One region of the Cetobacterium sp. ZWU0022 genome, then DNA from elsewhere that is predicted to be linked to it. Evidence: riboswitches for the same ligand, from Rfam matches in the RefSeq annotation. Region 1 holds a riboswitch; each other region holds the start of a gene.
What was found. A riboswitch is a leader RNA that binds a small molecule or an ion and turns the genes downstream of it on or off. The one in region 1 is predicted to bind cobalamin.

Region 1 (4,296 bases):
ATTATTTGAGTCGATACTTGGAATAGATTATAAGGTGGCAGTTGTAGTCGGAGCAGTAACAATCGTTGTGTATACATTTATGGGTGGATATTTGGCATCGTGTTGGACAGATTTCTTCCAAGGAGCTCTTATGTTTATGGCAATAATAGCTGTTCCAGTAATGGCTTATTATAAAATAGGAGATTTAGAAACTGTGAAGCAAGGAATAGAGTTAAAGGGAATAACTTTTGATATATTTAAACAAGGTGGAAAGAATATTGGAGTTATGGGTATCTTATCATCTTTAGCTTGGGGATTGGGTTATTTTGGACAACCACATATTTTAGTTAGATTTATGAGTATAAGTGATGTAAAAGAGTTAAAGAAATCTAGAAGAATAGCTATGATTTGGGTATTAATATCACTAATTGGAGCTATAGCAATTGGATTATTAGGAATTCCTTTATTTAAAGAGGTAAGTCAACTTGGTGGAGATGCAGAGAAGATATTTATTTATATGATAAAAGAGTTATTTAACCCTTGGGTGGCTGGAATTTTATTAGCAGCAATACTATCTGCAATAATGTCTACAATAGATTCTCAACTATTAGTATCATCAACAACATTAACTGAAGATTTTTATAAATATATAAAAAGAGATGCTACAGATAAAGAGATTATGTTTGTAGGTAGAGTTTGTGTAGTAGTGATTGCATTACTAGCTTTATTATTTGCTCTTAATCAAAATGCTAAAGTTTTATCGCTAGTTGCATATGCTTGGGGAGGATTTGGGACAATATTTGGACCAGCAATAATAGCTGTTTTATATTTAAAAGATGTAAGTGCAAAAAGTGTTTTATCAGGAATTTTAGTGGGGACATTTGTGTTTTTAATCTGGAAAGTTATTGGATTAGATGCTTATATGTATGAGCTATTACCAGGATTTATGACAAATTTAATAACAGTTTATATAGCTGAGAAAGTATTCTGTAAAAGGGTAGTTGAAGCATAATGAAAAAGGTACAAAATTATTTTGTACCTTTTTTTTCTAAATGTAATAATTCATCCTTTAAAGTTAATCCATACGCGTAACCTGTTAATTTTCCATTACTACCAATAACTCTATGACAGGGAATAACTATGGGAATTGGATTTTTATTATTTGCCATTCCGACAGCTCTACAAGCCTTTGGATTTCCAATAGCGATGGCAATATCTTTATATGATTTTACTTCACCATAAGGTATTTTTAAAAGAGCATTCCAAACAGATTTTTGAAATTCTGTTCCTGATGGATTTATTTTAAAAGTGAAGTATTTTCTTTTTCCGTTTAAAAACTCTTCAATCTCTTTAAAAGCTTTTTCTAAAAGTTTTGTAAGTTTAAAGGTTCTATTTGAAGAGGGATTGTTGAGTTCTATTTTTGTGACTTCTTCTTCATTTGCTTCTATTTTAAGTAATCCGAGTGGAGTATCAAAAATATAAAAATAACCTGGAACTATATTTTTCATAAGACCTCCTATTAAAACATAATTTTAGATTATACTGAAATAATAGAAAAAAATCAAGATTATTTAAAAAAACATGTTCGTTAAAAGGTTAAAACTTTTAAAAACAAAATAATTGTAGTATAATAAATTAGTATGGTTTTGAAATTAAAAGGGAATTAAGTGAGAATCTTAAACGGTCACGCCACTGTGAAATGGACGAAGATAGTAAAACCACTGGGAAACTGGGAAGGGCTATTGTTAGGATGAAGTTGAGTCAGGATACCTGCCATAAAATTTAAATCTGCGAGTGACAGAATGGGAGGATTAAAAAAAGTGAATAAAAAATTTTTATTAGGAGCATTAGTTGTTGTAGCTAATCTAGCTGTGGCAGAACAAAAAGTTGTAAAGCTAGAAGAAAGTGTTATAACGAGTGAAAATACTTTTGCAACAGTAGCAGATATTCCAAAAAATATAACTGTTTTAACGGCCGAAGAGATAGAGCAAAGAGGAGCGAAGACAGTAGCGGAAGCTTTAAAATTAGTATCGAGTGTAACTGTTAAAGAGATGGGTGGAGCAGATGCGGCTTTTGATATGAGAGGGCAAGGAGCAACAGCAAAATCAAATGTAATAGTTCTTGTAGATGGGGCACCGATAAACTCAATAGATTTATCAGGATATAAAACAAGTTCAATCCCTGTAGATAATATAGAAAGAATAGAGGTTATTCCTTCGGGAGGTTCTGTTTTATATGGAGATGGAGCGATTGGTGGAACAATAAATATTGTAACTAAAATGCCAAAGGATAAAAAGAACTATGGTAGCTTAAATAGTGAAATAGGATCATATGGTTTAAAGAAACAGCAGGCTATATATGGAACTAAGATTAACGACAAATTATCATTAGAATTAGATTATTTAAAAAAAGAGAAAGATGGATATAGAGATTATGCTAAGGATGATTTAGAAAGTTTTGGACTTAGAACAAGATATAAGTTAGCAGATGGAGAGTTTGGATTTAAATATAATTATTCGAATAATGAGTTTAGAGCTCCTGGAAGTTTAACAAGAGAAGAGGTTGACGGAGATAGAACTCAAGTTTCTAATGATCCAAATACATGGAAAGTTGATGGGAAAACAGAGAAAAATGATTTTGTAGGAGATTATGTATATAATATTGATTCTAATTTAGAATTTAAATTATTAGGAACATTTACTCATGAAAGATACTCTTCAAATGGAAGTAACTATAAAACCGAGATAAAATACTTAAAACCACAATTGAAATACTCTTACTTAGATGATAGTTATGTTGTTATAGGGGGAGAAGTTTTTGAAGGAGAAACAAGAAATTTTTCAAATTATGGAGACAGTAAAGTTGAAAAAGAATCAATAGCAGGATTCTTAATAAATAGTTATACAGTTGATAAATTTAGATTTACTCAAGGATATAGAAGACAAAACATAGAGTATACAGGAAAAAATAAAAAATTCTCAGAAAAGAAATTTAAAGAAGATTCAGTTGAGCTGACAGGAAGTTATCTTTACTCAGATTCAGGATCGACTTATGTAAGTTATACAACAGGATTTAGAGCTCCAAATACGGATGAGTTAAATTCTTGGGATGGAGAATATAAACCTCAAAGAACAGAAACTTATGAAGTTGGAATAAAGGATTACATAGGAAATACTTATGTTTCAACATCTGTATTCTATATTGAAACTGAGAATGAAATATATTTAGATCCAACAGCGATAAAACCTGAAAATCCATGGGGAAGTAATAAAAATTTAGATGGAACAAGTAAAAGAAAAGGAATCGAGTTTTCATTAGAGCACTACTTTGATAAGTTAACAATTTCAGAATCATTGACATATATGGAAACAGAGTTTAAAGATGGAAAGGATATTCCAGGGGTTCCAAATGTAAAGGGAGTATTGAACTTTAATTATAGATTTAATGATAAGTTAACTTTAAATAACTCTTGGGAATACTATGGAAAAATGTATGCGAATGGAGATGAAGAAAATTTAGGCTCTAAAGTAGATAACTATATTTTATCAGGAGTTTCATTTTCATATGATTTCAAAGATGGTTTAATTGTAAGTGCGGGAATAAATAATTTATTCAATGAAAAATACTATGATTATGTAGGTTATAACAATGGGACACTAAGTTATTATCCAGCAGCAGAAAGAAATTATTATTTAGGAGTTAAGTACAGCTTCTAAGAAAGAGATGCTCTTTTCAAAGTTTGAAAGGGGCATTTTTCATATTATTTGAAGGAGAGGGTAATGTTAAAAAAAATAATGATATTAAACACTTTCATTTTCACAATTTGTTTTTCAAGAGTATTAGTAGATAGTACAGGAAGAGTAATTGAAATACCAGAAAATATTGAAAGAGTAATATCGACTGTACCATCTAATACAGAGATTATTGTAGACATGGGTTTAGTAGATTTGCTAATAGGGGTAGATAGTTATTCAGAAAAAGTAGATGAAAGATTAAAGGGAAAAGGTTTTTTAAGAAGTGATGATTTGAATGAGGAAAAGATAGTAGAATTAATGCCAGACTTAGTAATTTCATCTCATCATAATTTGAAAAAAGGAAAAGAAAGTTTAAAATTTTTTGATGAAGTTGGAATTCCAGTGTATGTTATTAAAAGTCCAAAATCACTTTCTGAAGTAGCGGATTCTGTAACAGAGATAGGTGAAGTTTTAAATAGAAAAGATGAGGCCCAAAAATTGAAGGATAGATTTCTTGAAGAGTTGAAGATGATAGTTTCAAATAGAAATTTAGAAAATAAAAGAGTTTATTTTGAAATTTTGG
Region 2 (4,296 bases), on a different contig from region 1:
ACCTCTACAAATATGAGGTATCACCAATCCAACAAACCCAATTACTCCAGTTGCAGATACTATAAATCCTGTTAAAAAAGTAGACACCATAACTATCAAAAACCTTAATCTTTTTACATCCACACCTAAAGTTTCTGCCAACTCATCTCCAGCTATTAAAATATTTAGTTCTCTATACTTTAGTGAAATAAGTCCTATTGATATTAAAAGAACAATAAAAAGAGTTGTCAAACTATCCCATCTTGCACCAGCTAAGCTTCCCGATATCCAAAACATAGCTCCTCTCAACTGAGCTTCATTTTTAGCTGTTGTAACTAAAAAAGTAGTAACTCCCGAAAAAAGCGAAGACACGGCTACCCCTATTAATACAAGTTTTGTACTAGAGTATCCTCCATTTCCAGCTAAATAAAAAACTAAAAATGCTGTCAGTGTTCCAAATATAAAAGCCCCTATCCCTGGAGAAAATCCTATTCCTAGTAATCCTCCTAAAACAATTGATATCACAGCTCCAGTACTAGCTCCAGAGGAGATTCCCAAAATATATGGACTTGCCAATGAGTTTTTTGTCAATGCTTGCATTAGTATTCCAACTAATGACAATCCGCCACCACTTAAAAGAGATAATATGACTCTTGGAACTCTCAAATTCCACACAATCATCTCTGTCGACTTTTTCCACTCGATAGAAAAAATCTCTCTATTCAAACTTTTGTTTATTATAATCTTCCAAACATGCAATGGTGATAGAGAAACACTTCCTACTGTAACAGCTATAGTTCCTAAAATAAATATTAAAGTCACTGAAATTAATATAAGATTTTTGCTCTGCACTCTCACTTTTGCTCCTCACTCAACCCTTCTGAAATTTTTTCAATTCCTTTACTCACTTTTATTCCCGAAGATAGATAACTTAGAGGTATTCTTATAAATCTATCTTTTTTTACAGCTTCAAGCTCTGATATTGGAGAACGATTTTTTAAGAAATCTATCTTTGACTCATAACTTTTATCTCCATAATCTATAACAATTATTGCTAAGGGATTCTCATCTAATATTTTCTCCCAACTTCCAGTTCCAAAACTAAAGCTACTTTTTCTAAAAATATTTTCAGCTCCAGCTATTTCCATCATTGTATTTCCTATTCCATTTCCTCCAATTACAAATGGTGCTGACTCTTGACTATCATAAGCAAATATTTTAATCTTTTTCTTTCCTAAATTTTTTGATTTCACTTCTTCTATCTCTGACTTCATATTTTTTACAACTTGATTTGCATTTTTTTCAAGATTAAATCTTTTTCCAAAATATAAAATATCCTCATAGATATCATCTATATTTGATGTTTTTTGAGATTTTGTAAAAAAAACTTCTACTCCATTTTCTTTTAATTCTTCAATAGTTCCTAGATTTTTAGGTGTTGCTATTGATTGCCATCCTGTTAAAAAAGTTGGATTCAATGAATAAAATAACTCTTTTGTTGGGGCTCCTGCTGCTAAAACAGGAATTTTATTATATTTCTGTTGGAGCTCTGGAAGAATCTCATCATCTAAAAAAGATGTTCCAATCAAATAATCTTCTGCTCCTATAGCCAACAACATCTCAGTTGTAAATTGTGATGTTGATACAACTCTTATAGAATCACTTGAAAAGGTAAGCGTAGTTAGTAATAAAAATAAAAATAATTTTTTCATATTCTTTCTCCTTTGAATAAAAAACGGAAGAGATTATCTCTTCCAAGTTTAATGGCTTGCTTTTCTCCCTCTTGCATATTCAGCTTTTTTTACAAGAATATCTTCAGGTCTTATATTTTCTAACTCTCTAGCCTTTTCAATAAAAATATTTTGAACTCTTTCTATTTCTCCTAATCCTTTTAAGTTTAAAGATACTTCAAACCCATTCTCTTCTAAAGCCTCTTTCCAGTCTTCAGCTATATCATTTTTTGCATGATCTCCAGCAACAAACATAAGAGGCATAAGTGTAACCTTCTCTTTTCCATCTTTCTTTAGCTCTTTAACAACCTTATCTAACCCTGGATATCCCTCCACAGTTCCTACATAAATAGGTTTTTCTAAATCTCTAGCTATATAATCTAACATAGGATATGTTGAGTGTGCTGGATGTTCCGTTCCATGACCTATCATAACGACAGCTTCACTTTTCGATAAATCTCCTATCTCATCTTCTAAAACTTCTAAAAGATGAAAGTAATCTTCTACTGATGTCAAAAGTGGAGTTCCAACTCTTATATCTTCAAATCTATCTGTAAAACTTTCAACTTCTCTTTTTAATGCTTCCATCTCTGTTCCATTTATTATATATGTTGGCTGAAGGATTACATGCTTATATCCCTCCACCAGTAATTTTTCTAAAATTTGAGTTGTATTTAAATTTTCTATTCCTCTTTTAGCTAAAATTCTATTTATTATTCTTGAAGTAAACACTTGATAAAAATCCAATTTTGGAAACTCAGCCTTTATCTTTTTATTTATAACATCTATTGTTTTCTCTCTAGTATCCTCGTGTGTAGTTCCAAAATGAGCAACTACAACCGCTCCTTTTTCTAAGTCCTTATAAAAATCCATCTTCTCTCCTCATATACATTTTTTATAGTAATACAAATTTTTCACCAATAAAAAAACCTCTCTTTTATCAATGAATTTTAAAGAGAAGTCAAATATATCAATATTATGCTTCTCCGTCCTCGCAGAATCTTTAATAATGGCAGGTCTCCTGACTTAGATTCATCCTACTAACAGCCCTTCCCAAAACTTTTCATTTCAGTGGTATTACTGCTTTTGTCCTCTATACAGTGGCGGGACCGTTTGAGATTTACACTCAATTCCCTTTTAATCTATAGAACCATTACTCTTCTTTATATGTAATATTAACACTTTATCGTACAAATTTCAATCAAATTATCTAAAATTTATAACATTATCATCTATTATTTATATTATTTATATCTTAAAGTATTGACTTTTATATATAAAAAAAGTTACTATTAAATTAATAACACACAAAGGAGATAACTCTATGAAAATAACTTCATCTAAATCTTTGTTATATTATTTAAAAAAAGAAAGAAAATTACTACTCTTTTTTCTTTCGATAAGACTAGCAATGACTGCTATAGATATCTACTCTCCTCTTTTAATAAAAAATTTAATTGATGAGGCCTTACCAACTAAAAATATAAATCTACTGCTAAAGTTTTCAATAATTTTAATAGTTTTATATATACTTCGTCTAGCTTTTGCAGTTCATTCTCAAGCTAATGGAAAACTTATGGGAAGTAAAATAAAACAATCCATGAGAAATGACCTTGTGAAGAAATTATTATCTCAACCTGCTGAATTTTTTAAAAAAAATCAAAGTGGTGATCTAATTTCTAGAGTAATAAGTGATTTAGATAGTGTTTCAACACTTTGTCACAGAGGATTAGAAGACTTTATATTTTCGGTTATTACAATTATTGCATCCATTTTCATTATGATTGATTTTGATTTAAAGTTATCTCTAATAACTTTATTTCCTCTTCCATTGACTCTTTTCTTTGTATATAAAGAAAATAAAAAAATGAAAGCTGGACATAGATTGGTACGAAAAAACTCAGGAATACTATCCTCTAATTTTCATGACACTCTAAGAACCATCTCATTTTTAAAAGATAATCATTTAGAAAAATATGCAGAAAATAAATTTCTAGAAAAAAATCAATCTTTATTGAATAGCGAGAAGGAAAATATGATTCCATCTAGTTTAATTGTTTCTGGAGTTACATTCTATTCTAATATAACCCAACTTATAATTATACTCGCAGGTGGATATCTATATATAAAAGATGGTGTTACTATGGGGATTATACTATCTTTCTTATTGCTTGTTGATCGATTTAGATTACGTATTATGAGAATGGTTGGCTTAGTTGATATTTATCAGAAAGGAATATCTGGAGTTAATCGTTTTAATGAGATTATAAATTTAAAAGATAGACCTGACGGTAATTTTGATTTCAACGAGCAGATTAAATCTATCGAATTTAAAGATATAAGCTTCTCTTTTGAAGAAAACAGTATTTTAAAAAACTTTAATCTAAAAATAAATAAAGGCGAAAAAATCGCTTTAGTCGGTGAAAGTGGAATTGGAAAAAGTACTACTGCTTCTCTTTTAAAAAGATCTCTTATTCCAACTGAAGGTAAAATCTTAATCAATGGAATTCCTTTAAACGAAATAACTTTTAAAAGTTATTTAAGCAAATTGGCCATTGTAGATCAAAGTGATTATATAATCAATGGA
Region 3 (4,296 bases), on a different contig from region 1:
ATATAGAGAAGCAAGAAAGTTTAGAAAATGTTAGAATTGTTCCTTTAAAAGAGGTATATCCTAATATTTATATCGAGCAGTTAAATGATGATATATTTAATGATACGAAAGAGATTTATATAGGGTTAGAGTTGCCTCAAAACTTGGATTTAAATATGAATTATAGAATTGAGGGAGAGGTATTAAGTCTTAGTTACAATAGAGTAAAAAAGGTTTTGATTGATAAAGTTTTTATATTAGCTATGAAAAATGAAGTTTCAAAGACGATAGCCTTAGATAAATGGTATATACCTGGGCAAAAAATATATATTGATGATTTTAGAGAGGTTCAAGGGTATTATTTATTAGAGGAAACGGGAGTATTGTCTGGAAAATATAGTGGTCTTAAAATAAAAGTAAATGATATAGAAGAAGAGATAGATGAGTTTGGAGAAAGTGAAGAGATAGATTTAGATTTTGGAAGAATGAAAATTGAAAATGGAAGAGCTTCTATTTGTATTGATAAGTTAAATCATTTAATTCAAGGGTCGGAAATTAATTATAAAATTTTTGATAAAAATGAAAATATTATAGAGAGTGTTCGTTTAAAGTTTTATATAGAAAATTAGTTTATAAAATATTATTAAATAAAAAAGGTGAGGTGTGAAATTATGAAGAAATTGGTATTAGTTTTGTTTGCGATTTTTTTAATGGGAGGATGTTTTGCTAAAAAGGTAGATGTGTTATCAAAAGTTCTCGATAATACTTACAGTTTAGAGAATGTAATTGAAGAAAGTCAGATTGATGTTTTTTTTCAGAAGGAAAAAATAGTAGGTAATTCTGGAGTGAATAGATATTTTGCAACTTATAAAATAGATGGAGATAAAATTTCTGTGGGGGAAATAGGTACAACTAGAATGATGGGACCAGAAAATTTAATGTTACAAGAGCAAGGGTATTTAAAAAACTTAAAAGAAGCACAAGAGGTTAGAATAACAGAAAATGGAATTCGAATAGTTACAAAAAGTGGAGTGGAATTAAATTTTGTTAAGAAATAAAAAAATATTAATAAATATAATGATTTTGTTTTTACTCTTGTTGACAGGGTGCTCATCAGCTAAAATTAGTGAAAAAGAAAGACAGGTTAGAGTAGTTAAAATTTCAGGCTTTTACAACAATTGGAAGGGGACTAAATATAGATTAGGTGGAACTACTAAATCAGGAGTAGATTGCTCAGCTCTTATGCAACACTTATATAAACAGAAGTTTGAAGTTAGTTTACCTAGGACAACTGAAAAGATGTCCTTAGAAGGGAAAAAAATAAAAAATAGAACTCACTGGGAAGTTGGAGATTTGTTATTTTTTAAAATTGGTAGAAAAAAAATACGTCATGTAGGTGTTTATTTAGGAAATAATAGATTTTTACATGCATCAACCTCTAGAGGGGTGATTATCTCTGAGGTTGATGATTATTGGAGTAAGCATTTGTGGCAAGTTAGAAAGGTTTTGTAAATTATACCTAAATTGTTATTATATTTTAAATGTACAGATAAAGTTTTTGTTATAAAAAAATTATATTGGAAAATATTAAGTAAGATGTGTTAACATGTGAAGTACTAAAAAATAACATCTTAATATGGAAGTGTGGTTAAATTCCACTACGGCCCCGCCACTGTAAAATTGACGAAAGCACAAAAGCTCACTGAGGTAACTTGGGAAGAGGTGCGAGTAGGGTGAAATGAGTCAGGATACTTTTAAGATGATACTTCGAGGGAGGAAAAATGAATAGAAAAATCATGGTGCTAAGTCTTTTGACTTACACAACTTTGGCTTATTCAAAGTTAGATGAGAGGATTATAAAACTGGAAGAAAGTGTTATAACCACAGATAATTTTGAAACCAATATCAAAGAAACAGGAGCGAATATAACAGTTATAACAAGTGAAGAGATAGTTGAAAAAGGGGCTCAAAATCTTGTGGATATTGTAAGGATGGCACCTGGAGTTATTGTATCACATTATTATGATAGTATTAGATTTGATGTGCGTGGAGCAGGGAGTCCTGTTCATGCAGAAAAAAATACCATAGTAACATTGGATGGAGTACCTATAAAAGGAGATCAGATAACAAATATTCCAATAGCAAATATTGAAAGAGTAGAAGTTGTTCCTGGCGGTGGAGGGATTTTATACGGTGATGGAGCTATTGGAGGAATTGTAAATATTAGATTAAAAAAAATTGATTCATTTTCAGAGGGGAAAAATTATTCAGGGCATATATCAGGATCTGTATCAAGTCATGAATCTAATAAATTTGGTGTTGGTGTGAATACAAAAATGACAGAAAAAATTGCAACAAGTATTGGATATAACTCTAGCTTACAAAGAAGTGATAAAAGAGGCGATGAATATGGAGATATATTTAGTAAAAGAAAGAACTTTGTGCTAAGTACAAAATATAATTTAAATGATGGAGAGATTGACTTTAGATATACAAGAGATGAAAAAAAATATGCTAAAGATGGTGATGTACCAGAGGATATTTATGAAAATGATAGTAGAAATCCGGGGAATATTTCAAGAGGTGAATCACATAGCAATGATTATTACTTAGGATATAGATATGATTTGAGTAAAAAAACTCAACTATACTCTTATTTAGGTTTTTATGAAAAGAAATTTGAAACACACAACCCTAAAAAGGGGGAAATAAAGCATGAAGATGATCAAGAGAAAATATATGGAAAAGTTCAAGTGAAACATAATTATACAGAGAGTGATTATTTTATGTTAGGAACTGATTTAACTAAAGAGATTGCGACTCCCCAGAAAGAGAAAAAATTAGATGATTCAACAAAAGATAGTTATGGAATATTCTTAATGAATGAAAATAAAAGAGGTAAATTTACATTTTTACAAGGTGTTAGATACAATACTGCAGAGTATAACTATTATTTTAGAAATAGATCACCTATTCCAGAAGAGAAGTGGGATACTAAAAATAAGACAAAGTATAATGACTATTCTTACACTTTGGAAACGAGATATTCCTATAATGAATCAGGCGTTGTTTATGGAAAATTATCTAGAGATTTTAGAACTCCGTTAATATCAGAGATGCGTTATACAGTAAATGCTGAAAAATTAAACCCACAAACACAAGATACAATAGAGTTTGGTGTGAAAGATTATATAAATGATACATATATAAGTTTGTCAACATTCTATAAGATGACAAGAGATGAAATCTATTATAGTGGTGAGGAGTATTCGAATTTCCCATATTATAATATTGGAGATACTGAGAGATACGGTGTAGAAATTTTTGCAGAACATTATTTTGAAAAGCTTACTTTAAATACATCAATAACATATATATATCACAAAATAAAAGATTCTAAATTTGATAGTTTAAAAGATAAAGAGGTTCCTTTTATTCCTAATTGGAAATTGGGATTTGGTGCAAGATATGAATTTACACCTAAAATAGTTGGAAACGCAGATGTAATTTACTATGGAAGATATTTTGACTCGGATGATCCTACAAATATCAGAAAAAAGGATCAAGGAGATTATGCAACTGTTGATATTTCATTGTCTTATAAACCTTTAGAATCTCTTACATTAACTGGAAGAGTTAATAATTTGTTTGATGAAAAATATGCAACATATGTGGGATATTGGGATGATACAAGACAATATAATAGAGGGGATGGAAGAATTTATACGTTGGAAGCGACTTATAAATTCTAAGGTAGTTATGAAGAGGCTGAGAAATATTTTAAAGGAAGCTAAAGAAAAAATTGTAAAATTAAACGGTGAAAGAGTTTGTAATCAGACGAGTAATAGTTGTGGTTGTTGTAATTGGGATTATTCTTTGATATCTTTAAAAGAAAAAGCAGAGATATTAAACTTTATTAGTTCTAATGATATTGTTAAAGAGAAAATTTTAAGGAATAAATTAGAGGATAAGGCATGTTATTTTCATGATAAAGAGAGTAAAAGTTGTTTGATATATGATTTTAGACCTATATGCTGTAGATATATTTCTTATAAAATATATGAAAAGAGTGATTGTTTTAAAACTTGTTCTCCTCTTGAACCGTGTAAAAAAGGGAAATCAACTGTAATAAGAATTGAAAAAGAAGAGGTTTGCATTTATGATAAAATTTTGAAAAAGTTTTCTTTGGATGAGAAAGAATATTGTTTTATAGATGATAAAGCGATACCTGAATATCAGGAGTATAAAAAAGGTCAAAATATAAAATTGAGTAGCATAATAGATGAATTAAAAAAGTGATTGCAATTTGCAATCACT

Region 2: it holds a riboswitch for cobalamin, as region 1 does, so the genes downstream of both, L988_RS06755 (sirohydrochlorin cobaltochelatase) here and L988_RS02360 (TonB-dependent receptor) in region 1, are expected to answer to the same signal.
Region 3: it holds a riboswitch for cobalamin, as region 1 does, so the genes downstream of both, L988_RS05445 (TonB-dependent receptor) here and L988_RS02360 (TonB-dependent receptor) in region 1, are expected to answer to the same signal.

Annotation. Positions count from the first base shown of each region.
Region 1 is NZ_JRJZ01000032.1:45,299-49,594, forward strand. It holds gene putP (sodium/proline symporter PutP) at 1-991, shown strand, start outside; gene L988_RS02355 (methylated-DNA--[protein]-cysteine S-methyltransferase) at 1,008-1,487, opposite strand; cobalamin riboswitch at 1,604-1,772, shown strand; gene L988_RS02360 (TonB-dependent receptor) at 1,800-3,695, shown strand; gene L988_RS02365 (ABC transporter substrate-binding protein) at 3,759-4,296, shown strand, end outside.
Region 2 is NZ_JRJZ01000083.1:22,084-26,379, forward strand. It holds gene L988_RS06745 (iron ABC transporter permease) at 1-801, opposite strand, end outside; gene L988_RS06750 (ABC transporter substrate-binding protein) at 834-1,691, opposite strand; gene L988_RS06755 (sirohydrochlorin cobaltochelatase) at 1,740-2,582, opposite strand; cobalamin riboswitch at 2,703-2,879, opposite strand; gene L988_RS06760 (ABC transporter ATP-binding protein) at 3,034-4,296, shown strand, end outside.
Region 3 is NZ_JRJZ01000057.1:3,276-7,571, reverse strand. It holds gene L988_RS05460 (hypothetical protein) at 1-608, shown strand, start outside; gene L988_RS05455 (META domain-containing protein) at 651-1,037, shown strand; gene L988_RS05450 (NlpC/P60 family protein) at 1,024-1,491, shown strand; cobalamin riboswitch at 1,564-1,754, shown strand; gene L988_RS05445 (TonB-dependent receptor) at 1,761-3,731, shown strand; gene L988_RS05440 (hypothetical protein) at 3,691-4,278, shown strand; gene L988_RS05435 (DMT family transporter) at 4,292-4,296, opposite strand, start outside.